3 regions of the Streptomyces sp. BHT-5-2 genome follow, and region 2 is predicted to be linked to each of the others. Evidence: riboswitches for the same ligand, from Rfam matches in the RefSeq annotation. Region 2 holds a riboswitch; each other region holds the start of a gene.

Region 1 (3,775 bases), on a different replicon from region 2:
CTGGGCGGGCAGCGGATCGCCGAGGGGGACCCGGTCCTGGTGGTGCTGGCCGCCGCCGACCGCGACCCGGCGCGGTTCGACGAGCCGGACGTGCTCGACCTCACGCGGCGTGACAACCCGCATCTGGGATACGGGCACGGCATCCACTACTGCCTCGGCGCACCCCTGGCCCGCCTCGAAGGGCAGACCGCGCTGGCGACGCTGCTGACCCGCCTCCCGGACCTCCGACTTGCGGCGGAACCTGACGATTTGCGCTGGCGCGGCGGGCTCATCATGCGCGGACTGCGCACCCTGCCGGTCGAGTTCACCGTCGAGCCGCCCCGGGCGGGGGTCTGACCAGCGGCGGCCCCGGAATTGACACTTCGTCACATACGTGACCATTGCGTGATCTCCGCTACACCGGCTTGTGACTGCCGGTGACCCCGGCTACCTTTCCTCCGACGATCGGGGGCGGTCCCGGGGTCGCCGCACGGCACCCCTCGCCACCGCCGATCCGACAACTCAACCGCCGCTCGAAAGGCAACCGCATGCGTTCCGGGAACGGTCGGCACCGTCGCCCCCGACAGGCACCGGCCATCTTTGTCACGGCCGGAGTGACCGGCGCGGGCCTGGCCCTGCCGCTGTTCACCGCGGGCGGTGCGCACGCCGCCGACGCCTCGACCTGGGACCGCGTCGCACAGTGCGAGAGCGGCGGGGTCTGGAGCGCCGCCACCGGCAACGGCTTCTACGGCGGCCTCCAGCTCACCCAGGAGATGTGGGACGACTACGGCGGCTCCGCCTACGCCTCCCGCCCCGACCTCGCCAGCCGCGCCCAGCAGATAGCCGTGGCCGAGGCGATACTCCACGACCGCGGCCCGGACGCGTTCCCCAGCTGCGCGCTGCACGCCGGACTGACCAAGGGCGGCCCCGCGCCCAGCGTGGACCCGGGCGCCACCAGCCGCCCGTCGCCGCGCCCGACGCACGGCGGCTCCGACGGCCGCCACTCCGGCACGAAGGGGGACGCGGACGGCGCGGGCCCGGGCACCCCGACCCCCGGGCCGTCCGACGGCGACTCCGGTGCCCCGGCCGACCCGTCGGCCACACCGGACCCGTCCGGCTCGTCCTCCGCCGCCCCCTCGCCGTCCGACTCGGCGTCCCCGTCCGACTCCGGGACCCCGAGCCCCTCCGGCTCCGCGTCGCCGTCGGACCCGGCCCCCGGTACGCCGTCGGCCTCCCCGTCCGACGACCCGTCCGCCCCGGCCGACCCATCGGGCTCGTCCGATCCCACGGACCCGGCGCAGCAGCCGACGCGGCACCCGGCGCACCCCACGGACCCCGCCTCCCCGTCCCCCTCGGACTCCGCCGACCCCACCGGTCCCACCGACACCGACGGCCCCGACAGCCCCTCCCTGCCTCCCGCCACCGGCAAGCACCGCGGTGCGCCGGGCGACGGTGCGGACGACGGGGACTCCCGGGACGGCGGCAGCGGCCGGCACGCCTCGCGCGGCGGGCAGACGCACCGGACGCCCCCGGCGGACGCCGGCAGCTACCGCGTTCGCCCGGGTGACAACCTGTCAGCGATCGCCTCGAGCCATGACCTGCCGGGCGGCTGGCCCGCGCTCTACCACCGCAACCAGGGCGTCATCGGCTCCGACGCCGATCTGATCCACCCGGGCCAGCTGCTCGATCTCGGGCGGAAGCAGGGGTAGTTACCGGCAGTTCGCCGGATTTCCCGCCGTTTCGTAAAAGTGAGATATGGCTCTCGTTGCGGGGGGCGGGGTGCACCCCGCCCCCCGCTCCCATAACGGGGTCTACCTGCGGAAACAGTCCGTGCATTGATCAAAAACGGTCAACTTGGTTCAGAAGATGGGGTTTGAACACCAACAGGGTTACTGCTTACGGTCAGGACCGCTCGCCAAAGCGGGCCCTTCGATCGCACGCCGAGTCCTGCCGGCGGTCGGAGTCGACGACGCGCAAGCGCCGAAGGCAGGAGCGGGGGACCCAAGGTAAGTGCCGGCCCCGCCCGTGAGAACGGGTCGACCGGCTTGGGGTGAAGTCGCGTGTGCAGCACACGCGGCCGGGCAGCTCACACGGCCCGAACCCGACAGCTCACCTCGTAGGCGTCGGTGAGGAAACGAACGCACGATGCTGATCAACAAGGGCAAGCACCGCCGCAGCTCCAAGGCCGTCCGCGTCGCCACCCTGGCCGGTGTCGCCGGCGCCGCCGTGGCCGTCCCGCTGATGGGCGCCACCTCCGCCTCCGCCGCCTCGGTCGCCACCTGGGACAAGGTCGCCCAGTGCGAGTCCGGCGGCAACTGGTCGATCAACACCGGCAACGGCTACTACGGTGGCCTGCAGTTCTCGAACTCCAGCTGGGCCGCCGCCGGCGGTACCAAGTACGCGGCCCGCGCCGACCTGGCCACCAAGTCCCAGCAGATCGCCGTCGCCGAGAAGCTGCTCGCCATGCAGGGCCCGGGCGCCTGGACCTGCGCCCCCGCCGGCGGCCTCACCGCGGGCGGCCCGTCCCCCGACCTCGACACCTCCGGCTCCACCGCCAAGAAGAGCCAGGGCACCGAGACCACCAAGAAGAGCCAGGGCACCACCAAGAAGTCCGCCCCGGCCCGCGAGAAGGTCGAGAAGGCCCAGCCGGCCCCGCAGCACCGCTCCGGCGACACCTACACCGTCAAGGCCGGCGACACCCTCGCCAAGATCGCCAAGGCGCACGGCACCAACTGGAAGGCGCTCTACGCCGCCAACAAGTCCGTCGTCGGCGGCAACCCCAACCTGATCTTCCCGGGTCAGAAGCTCAGCGTCTGAGCCGTACCGGCCACCTGAGAGACCCGCGAGAGCTGCCCCGCCGCGGCGCGTACCCCCGAGCGCGCCACGGCGGGGCTTCTCCGTTCCCGGGCCCGGCCGGCGGCCCGGCGCAGCGTTCCCCGCATAGCGAACATTGCGCGGAAACCTCCCGTGAACTGGGCTTTCGACGCGCTTGTTGGGGTTTTTCGTCCCACGGAGCGGGCCACGGGCGAGCGGATCACGCCAGGGCCGTTAGGCTCATGCCGAGAACTCCAGACACCCATGAAGGAGACAACGTGCCGTCCATCGACGTCGTCGTAGCCCGCGAAATTCTCGACTCGCGAGGTAATCCCACGGTCGAGGTCGAGGTCGGCCTCGACGACGGCAGCACCGGCCGTGCCGCCGTGCCGTCGGGTGCCTCCACCGGCGCCTTCGAGGCCGTCGAGCTGCGGGACGGCGACCCCAACCGCTACCTCGGCAAGGGCGTGGAGAAGGCCGTCCTCGCCGTCATCGAGCAGATCGGCCCGGAGCTGGTCGGCTACGACGCGACCGAGCAGCGGCTGATCGACCAGGCGATGTTCGACCTGGACGCCACCGACAACAAGGGCTCGCTGGGCGCCAACGCCATCCTCGGCGTCTCCCTCGCCGTCGCGCACGCCGCCTCCGAGGCCAGCGACCTGCCGCTGTTCCGCTACCTCGGTGGCCCGAACGCGCACGTCCTGCCGGTCCCGATGATGAACATCCTGAACGGCGGCTCGCACGCCGACTCCAACGTGGACATCCAGGAGTTCATGATCGCCCCGATCGGCGCGGAGTCCTTCTCCGAGGCGCTGCGCTGGGGCGCCGAGGTCTACCACACCCTCAAGAAGGTCCTGAAGAACAAGGGGCTGGCCACCGGCCTGGGCGACGAGGGCGGCTTCGCCCCGAACCTCGGCTCCAACCGCGAGGCCCTCGACCTCATCCTGGAGGCCATCAAGGAGGCCGGCTACGCTCCCGGCCA
Region 2 (3,775 bases):
ATGTGCGCCGCCATGAGGGCGCGCGCCCGTTCCGCGTCACCCCTGGCCACCGCGTCAAGCACGGCACCGTGCTCGTCCCACGATGCGGTGACCCGGGACGGTGGCTCCATGACGTACATCCACTCGATCTTGCGCCGCAGCTGGGTGAGGAGTGCCGTGAGGCTGGGGCTGCCGGCCGCCTGGGCGAGCGTTTCGTGGAACCAGCCGTCCAGTTGCCGCAGGTCGGCGGCATGGCCGTGCCGGGCCCGCTCACGACCGAGCCGCACCAGGCCGCGCAGCACCTTCAGATGGGCGGAGGTGCGGCGGGCGGCCGCGCGGGCAGCGCCCAGCGGCTCCACGAGGGCACGGAGGTCGAGGAGGTCGGCGGCCTCCTGCTCGGTGAGTTCGGCGACGCAGGCGCCCGCGTGATGGCGGGTGGTGACGAAGCCCTCGGACTGGAGGGTGCGCAGCGCTTCCCGCACCGGGACCCTGGATACGCCGTACCGCGCGGCGAGAATGTCCTCGATCAGTCGGCTGCCCGGCGCCAGTGCACCGGCGACGATATCGTCGCGAATCGCCGTGCACACCGCATGCGCGGAAATATGGCCTCGCATCGTCAGTGCCTCCGCCGTAATCACCGGGACCGCCGCCCCTGCGGCGACATTCCCTGACTTTATTCGACCGTTGGGAATTCTCCCTCGGGATCTCGTGAATTCACCGAAGCTTTTCGGCCGATGCGTGGGAGTCGGTACACGCCCCCGTGCCGGCCTTTTCCGGGAGACGACGGAGCCCCGGCCTGCCGGTGTGGCGGGACGGGGCTCCGGGGGACGGTGCTGCGGCGGGGTCCGGGTGGGTCAGACGGTGACGCCGTGCGCGCGGAGGTAGGCGACCGGGTCGATGTCCGAGCCGTAGTCGGGACCGGTCCGCGCCTCGAAGTGGAGGTGCGGACCGGTGGTGTTGCCGGTGTTGCCGGAGAGGGCGATCTGCTGCCCGGGGGTGACCGTCTGTCCGACCGTCACCCCGATCGACGAAAGGTGACCGTATTGGGTGTACGTACCGTCGTTCATCTTGATCACGACGTTGTTGCCGTACGCGCCGCCCCAGCCGGCCTCGACGACGGTGCCCGAACCGACCGCGTGAACGGAAGTGCCGTAGGCGGCGTGGAAGTCGATGCCGGTGTGGCTGCCCGAGGACCACAGGCCGCTGGACGCCTTGTAGGCGGTGGAGACGTAGGAGCCGGTCACCGGAGCGACGAAGGTGTTGAGGCGCTTGCGCTCGGCCTCGCGGGCGGCGCGCACCTTGGCCGCGCGCTCCTCGTCGGCCTTCTTCTTCGCCGCCTCGGCCCGCCGGGCGGCCTCGGCTTCGGCCTTCGCCTTGGCCGCCGCGGCCTCGGCAGCGGCCTGCTGCGCGTCCGCCTGGGCCTCGATCCGGACGGCGAGTTCGTCACCCATCACGACGGCCTGCCGGAGGCCGGTGTCGTGGAGAGCGGGCTCGTCCGTGGCGGCCAGCGCGGGCGACGCCACGGAGGCGACGACACCGGAGGCGGCCAGGGTGGCTATGCCGGCGAGGTTGCGGGTGGTGCGAGCGGTACGGCTCGCGCGGCGGTGCTTCCCGGTGGCACGGGTGAACGCCATGTGGCGGCTGGTCCTTTCCTTCCCTCTCGCCTACCGGGTTAGCTGACGGGTTCGGAGCAGGAAGGTCTCCTACGGGTTCCTCCGGGGAGGCGCCCGATTCACCCCAAGGGACATGTGGGTCCCCGGCTCCCCTGGCTCGCGCCGTACGGGGACTCGGCGATGGCTGTCCGGTGCCACTGGTGTGGCGGAGTTGTGACGAACAGCCGGACCGACGCTAATCGGGACAACTTTCGATCGGCAAACAGAACCGGATTTTTGTGCGCCACGCCACACGCGAATCGGGCAACCGGCACAACCGGCCGGGCATCCTCGACCGTCCGCGCAGCACGGTTCCCACCGGCCGTTCCCGCCGCGGGCACAGGGTGACATGGCGTGCACGCGAAGCGGCTCCCGTGGCAAGTGCCCGCCACGGGAGCCGCTTTGTCGACAGATGACGGGCCGTCGGGTGAGGGCCCGTCACACCGGGGGTCAGCTGCTGACGACCGTCACCTCGCCGATGCCCAACGCCTTGACGGGCTCGGCGATCTGCGCCGCGTCACCCACCAGGACCGTCACCAGCCGGTCCACCGGGAAGGCGTTGACGACCGCGGCGGTCGCCTCGACGGTGCCGGTCTCCGCGAGCCGGACGTACAACTGCGCCTGGTAGTCGTCCGGGAGCTGCTGCTCCACCTGGTCGGCCAGCGTGCCGGCGACCGCGGCGGCGGTCTCGTACTTCAGCGGTGCGACACCGACGAGGTTCTGCACCGCCACGTCGCGCTCGGCGTCCGTCAGCCCCTCCGCCGCGAGGGTCCGCAGCACCGTCCACAGGTCCTGGAGCGCCGGCCCGGTGGACGCGGTGTCCACCGACCCGCTGATGGCGAGCAGGGCGGCGCCGGTGGCCCCCTCCGGGGAGGACGGGGCGCTGGAGCGCAGTACCTGCCCGAAGGAGCGCACCCCGTAGGTGTAGCCCTTCTCCTCGCGCAGCACCCGGTCCAGACGGGAGGTGAGGGTGCCGCCCAGGCAGTACGTGCCGAGCACCTGGGCGGGCCATACCTGGTCGTGCCGGTCGGCACCGATCCGCCCGATGAGCAGTTGCGTCTGGACGGCACCGGGACGGTCGACGATCACCACGCGGCCGGTGTCGTCGGCGACCACCGGGGAGGGCTGCCGCGGTTCGGCGGTGGAGCCCGTCCAGGCGCCGAGGGTGTCGGCCAGCGCCGCGGCCAGGTCGACGCCGGTGAAGTCGCCGACGACGACGGCGGTGCCGGTGGCGGGGCGGACATGGGCGTCGTAGAAGGCGCGGACGGCGGTCGCGTCGATCCGGGCGACCGTCTCCTCGGTGCCCTGACGGGGCCGCGACATCCGTGAGGTGGCCGGGAACAGCTCCTTGGAGAGCGCCATCGCGGCGCGCCGGGCCGGGTTGGCCAGCTCGTGCGGGATCTCGTCGAGGCGGTTGCGGACCAGCCGCTCGATCTCGCTGTCCGGGAAGGCCGGGGCGCGCAGCGCGTCGGCGAGCAGGCCGAGGGCGCGCGGCAACCGGGAGGCGGGGACCTCCAGGGCGACCCGTACACCGGGGTGGTCGGCGTGCGCGTCCAGGGTGGCGCCGCAGCGCTCCAGCTCGGCGGCGAACTCCTCGGCGGTGTGCTTGTCGGTGCCCTCGGACAGCGCGCGGGCCATGATCGTGGCGACGCCGTCGAGGCCCTCGGGCTCGGCCTCCAGGGGCGCGACGAGGTTGATCTCCACCGCGACGACCTGCTGGCCGGGGCGGTGGCTGGTCAGCAGGGTCAGACCGTTCGCCAGCCGGCTGCGCTCGGGCGCGGGGAAGGCCCACGGCTTGGGAGCGCCGCCCCGGGGCTGCGGGTGGAACTCCATGGTGCTCACGGGGGCGTCTGCGGGGGTGGTGGCGTCGGTCACTTGGCCGCCTCCTCTTCCTCGGTGCCGGCGGCGTCGGTGTTCGCGGTGGGCTCGTAGACGAGCACGGCGCGGTTGTCGGGGCGCAGCCGGGCCTTGGCGACCGCCTGCACCTCCAGCGGGCTGATCTCCAGGACGCGCTGGACGGCGGTCAGCGCGAGCTGCGGGTCGCCGAACAGGACGGCGAAGCGGCACAGTTCGTCGGCTCGGCCGCTGACCGTGGCGAGCCGGTCCAGCCATTCGCGCTCCAACTGGGCCTGGGCCCGCTCCAT
Region 3 (3,775 bases), on a different replicon from region 2:
CACCAGGTCGCCGCGCACCAGGACCGGGCGCGGCGCGCCCCGCACCGCCTCGACGGCCGCCGAGAGCCGCGCCGTACGGGCCTCGTCGCCGGGCCAGAGGAGGGCGCGCAGCCAGCGCAGATCGTCCGGCTCGCCGACCGGGTCGAGCGGGTTCAGGTCGATGCCGCCGCGCCAGACGATCTCGGGCAGCGCGCCGCGCAGCGCCCCGTCGCCGCCGGGCGCGGGACCGCTGGTCCGGCAGGTGAAGGTGACCGGGCTGCCCGGGGCACCGGCCGTGAAGGTCGCGCCGCCTTCCCCGGCGTCGCTCCCGTAGGGGCCGTCCTTCCCGGGCCGCCCCTCCTGGACGTACCGGTAGCGGTAGCGGTCCGGGTGCAGGCACAGCCCCGCCGAGGTGCCGACCTCCAGGAGGGCCAGCGGCTGCGGCAGACGAGCCAGCAGCGGCAGCAGCGTGGCGCAGCGCGCCGGTTCGTTGGTCTGGGTGGCGCGGCTCATGATCACCGCGCGGACCTCGTCCCAGTGCCGGATGGTCCACTCGCGCCAGCGCCCGTACGCCGACTCGCCGCGCGGCCCCGACTCCGCGTGCGGGCCGTCGAGATGGCGCACCGCGGCGAGCAGGAGGTCGGGCTGCTGCTTGTTGCCGGCCGGCAGCGAGGCCGCGATCAGCTCGCACAGCTCGTCGTCCCGGCCGATCCGGGCGGTCAGCTCCTCGTGGGCGTCGGACCGGCCCCGCGCCTGCTGCCGGGAGAACTCCCGGTACCTGGCCGCCACTTCCTGCGGGCTGTTGACGGTGTTCCCGGTGTTCCCGGCGTTTCCGCCGTTTCCGGTGTGCGCGACGTTGACGACCATGGGGCGACGTTATCGCCCTTACGCTCCGTGATCGTGGTGCGTCCCTCCGCATAACAACTGGTGCACAATCGTCGCGAGATCGTTTGGCGAGGCGGGGGCAACTCGCCCCGTTTACGGCAGAGATGGCAGTAAAAGTTCCCGTCAGGGCCCCCGCGGGAGGCTTGCGGAACGCCCGCAGATTCGTGGGAACGCTTGGATTTCCCCAGCCGTCTCTATTACTGTCCGATAACGGAGCGCGGTCGTCCCAGCCGTCGCCAGTGGCGGCTCCGTGCGCCGACGCCGAATCCTGTACGCGCTGTTCCCGCACGTCCAGAACGACCCTCATGTCACCCGCCCGAGCCAACGGTTCGAACGGCGCGACCCGTGTCCTCGACCCGGGTCGACTCGCCCGGATCGGACGGTTTCGCGGGCACTGCCGGATCCGCCTGGAATTGCAGGGAATTGAGTCGAGGGAACCGGGGAACCACCATCTTGGGGTGAATCGGGCGCCGCTCGCCAAGGGGTGCCCGTAGGAGACCTTCCTGCTCCGAACCCGTCAGCTAACCCGGTAGGCGAGAAGGAAGGAAAGGAGAACGCCCCCGTGGCGTCCAACAGGCCCGCCCCACAAGGCCCGTCCACCTATGGCCCCGGCGGCCCCGCCGACTTCGGCGGCGCGGTCGGTCCCGGCGGCCCCGCCGGCCCCGGTGCCCCCGCCGCTGCCGGTTCCCCCGTCATGCCGGCCCAAGTTCCGTCGTCCTACGAGGAGTTGGCGGACGGCGCGCCGCCTCGGGAGCCGTTCTTCCACGACCGGTCCTCCCAGGCGGCGGCCCGGGCAGCACAGACATCCCAGGCGACCCAGGTGCCCCAGGGCGAGCGGGGGCGGCCGTCCGGTGACGAGCCGTCCCACGGCCCCGCCGGCGACGCGGACGACTGGCTCCCGGGCGACGAGACGGGCGACGGCGACGCCGGCCGCCCGGTCCGCGGCAAGCACCGGGTGGCGAGGCAGCGCGGCGGCCTCGCACGCGGCGGTACGGCGCTGGGCGTCGGCGTGATCGCGGCGGTCGGCGCGAGCGGGGTGGCCGCGGCCGAGGGCCGGCCGCCGGTCCCGATCTCGATGCCCGACCCCGGCGGGGCGGTCGACGACACCGCCGGCACGCTCCGGGACGCCCCCGCGCCGCCCTCCCGGACCGCTGACGCCGACGGGGACGCCGGGGCCGCGGGCCCCGCCGAGGCGCTGCGCCACCGCATCCTCCAGCAGGCCGACGCCCGGCAGAGCGCCGCGGAACAGGCCGCCGAGGCGGCCGAGGCGGCCGCGGACGCGCCCGGCCGGCAGCAGGAGGAGGCCGCGCAGCCGACCTCGACGACCGCGGAGGAGAAGGCGGAGCCGCAGGGCACGACGGCCGCGGCGACCGGGCACCAGGCGGCGGCGCCCGTGGCCCGGCACCCGAATGCGGCGGCCGAGCACCCCGCCCACCAGGCGAGGACGTCCGTCGCCCCGCTCTCCTCGTACACCCTCGGCGCCGGCTTCGGGCAGGCCGGCGACCGCTGGGCCGCGGAGCACACCGGGCAGGACTTCACCGCCCCAACGGGCACGCCGGTCAAGGCCGTTCACGACGGGACCATCACCCAGGCGGGCTGGGCCGGCGCATACGGCTACCGCATCGTCCTCACCCTCGACGACGGCACCCAGCTGTGGTTCTGCCACCTGTCCTCCATGGTCAGGACGACGGGCCGGGTCCACACGGGCGACGTGATCGGCCGCGTCGGCGCCACCGGGAACGCCACCGGCCCGCACCTCCACCTGGAGGTCCGCCCGCACGCCGGCGCCCCGGCGGACCCGCTGCCCTGGCTGCGCGCCCACGGGGCCGCCGTCTGACGGACCGGCGCCGTAGGGGCCCGCACGGGTGCCGCACACGGGAACGGTGCGGGGCGCGCAGCATCGCCGCGCGCCCCGCACCGTCCACCGACCAGGCTCGCTAGCCGCGCCGGTCCGCCACCGCCCACGAGGCCAGGGCGACCCCGCCCGCCACCGCGAACACCGACGGCCACGCCCCGATCTTCTTGGCCAGCGGGTGCGAGCCCGCGAACGCCGCCACATAGGCACCGCTCAGCGCCGCGGCCGCCTTCGTGCCGGCCTTCTGCTGCCAGCCCCGGGCCGCCACCGCACCGGCGGCCGCCAGCGCGACCCCGCCCAGCGGCCGCTTCCTGGTCCAGCGGGCCACGCCGTAGCCGCCCACCAGGCCCGTGGCCGCCACCACGCTCGTCGGTATCCCAGCCATCGCAGAATCCTCCCTTGTACGGACAACTCCCCTGAGCCTACGCGCGGCCCACGGCCCCTACGGGAGCACGGTCGCTACCGGCTCACGGCTCCCGGCGCGGCTCGCCGGCCGGTGGCGCGGCGGGGCCCGGCATGCCCGTCCCGCCCGCCCACGCCTGGAGCAGCGCCGGTCCCGCCCACGGCCGGTGGCGCCACAGGCCCTCCAGCAACTCCCGCTCCCGGGCGGCGAAGTCCGGCGGCGGACCCGTCAGACGGGCGCGTCGGCGGTGGAAGGAGAGGGCGGTGGCCAGGGCCACGTAGGAGGTGACGGCGCGGGCGGCGGCCGGGCCGTGGGCACGGCGGGCGATGTCGCGGGCCAGCGCGCGGGTGCGGAGGGAGGAGAGCGCGGTGGGTTCCGGCGACGCCAGCCAGCCGGTGGCGACATACGGGGCGAGATGCTCGCGGACGGAGAGCAGCTCCTGCCGTCGGGCCCAGAGCGCCAGCCAGGTCAGGCCCAGCAGGACCGGGACCATGAACAGGCCGTAGACGCTGAGGAAGCCGGCGTCGCCGAGGTCGGAGGCGGCGTTCCAGATGCCGTGCAGCAGGACGGCGGTGGCCAGGCCGAGGAGGACGAGCCCGGCGCGGGCCCCGCGGCGCCGCGGATAGCGGGCCGCCGCCGCCCCGACCGCCAGG

The links. Region 2 has a riboswitch for cyclic di-AMP ahead of K2224_RS35020 (M23 family metallopeptidase). Riboswitches for the same ligand answer to the same signal wherever they lie in the genome.
Region 1: another riboswitch for cyclic di-AMP. It lies ahead of K2224_RS03215 (transglycosylase family protein); the one in region 2 lies ahead of K2224_RS35020 (M23 family metallopeptidase).
Region 3: another riboswitch for cyclic di-AMP. It lies ahead of K2224_RS05360 (M23 family metallopeptidase); the one in region 2 lies ahead of K2224_RS35020 (M23 family metallopeptidase).

Annotation. Positions count from the first base shown of each region.
Region 1 is NZ_CP081496.1:770,210-773,984, reverse strand. Features, by position in the region: gene K2224_RS03225 (cytochrome P450) at 1-336, shown strand, start outside; gene K2224_RS03220 (transglycosylase family protein) at 594-1,688, shown strand; cyclic di-AMP (ydaO/yuaA leader) riboswitch at 1,948-2,117, shown strand; gene K2224_RS03215 (transglycosylase family protein) at 2,125-2,796, shown strand; gene eno (phosphopyruvate hydratase) at 3,036-3,775, shown strand, end outside.
Region 2 is NZ_CP081497.1:1,620,506-1,624,280, reverse strand. Features, by position in the region: gene K2224_RS35025 (GntR family transcriptional regulator) at 1-593, opposite strand, end outside; gene K2224_RS35020 (M23 family metallopeptidase) at 834-1,613, opposite strand; cyclic di-AMP (ydaO/yuaA leader) riboswitch at 1,626-1,782, opposite strand; gene K2224_RS35015 (pitrilysin family protein) at 2,082-3,464, opposite strand; gene K2224_RS35010 (pitrilysin family protein) at 3,503-3,775, opposite strand, start outside.
Region 3 is NZ_CP081496.1:1,236,346-1,240,120, reverse strand. Features, by position in the region: gene K2224_RS05365 (DUF2332 domain-containing protein) at 1-846, opposite strand, end outside; cyclic di-AMP (ydaO/yuaA leader) riboswitch at 1,250-1,415, shown strand; gene K2224_RS05360 (M23 family metallopeptidase) at 1,427-2,701, shown strand; gene K2224_RS05355 (hypothetical protein) at 2,802-3,104, opposite strand; gene K2224_RS05350 (PrsW family intramembrane metalloprotease) at 3,187-3,775, opposite strand, start outside.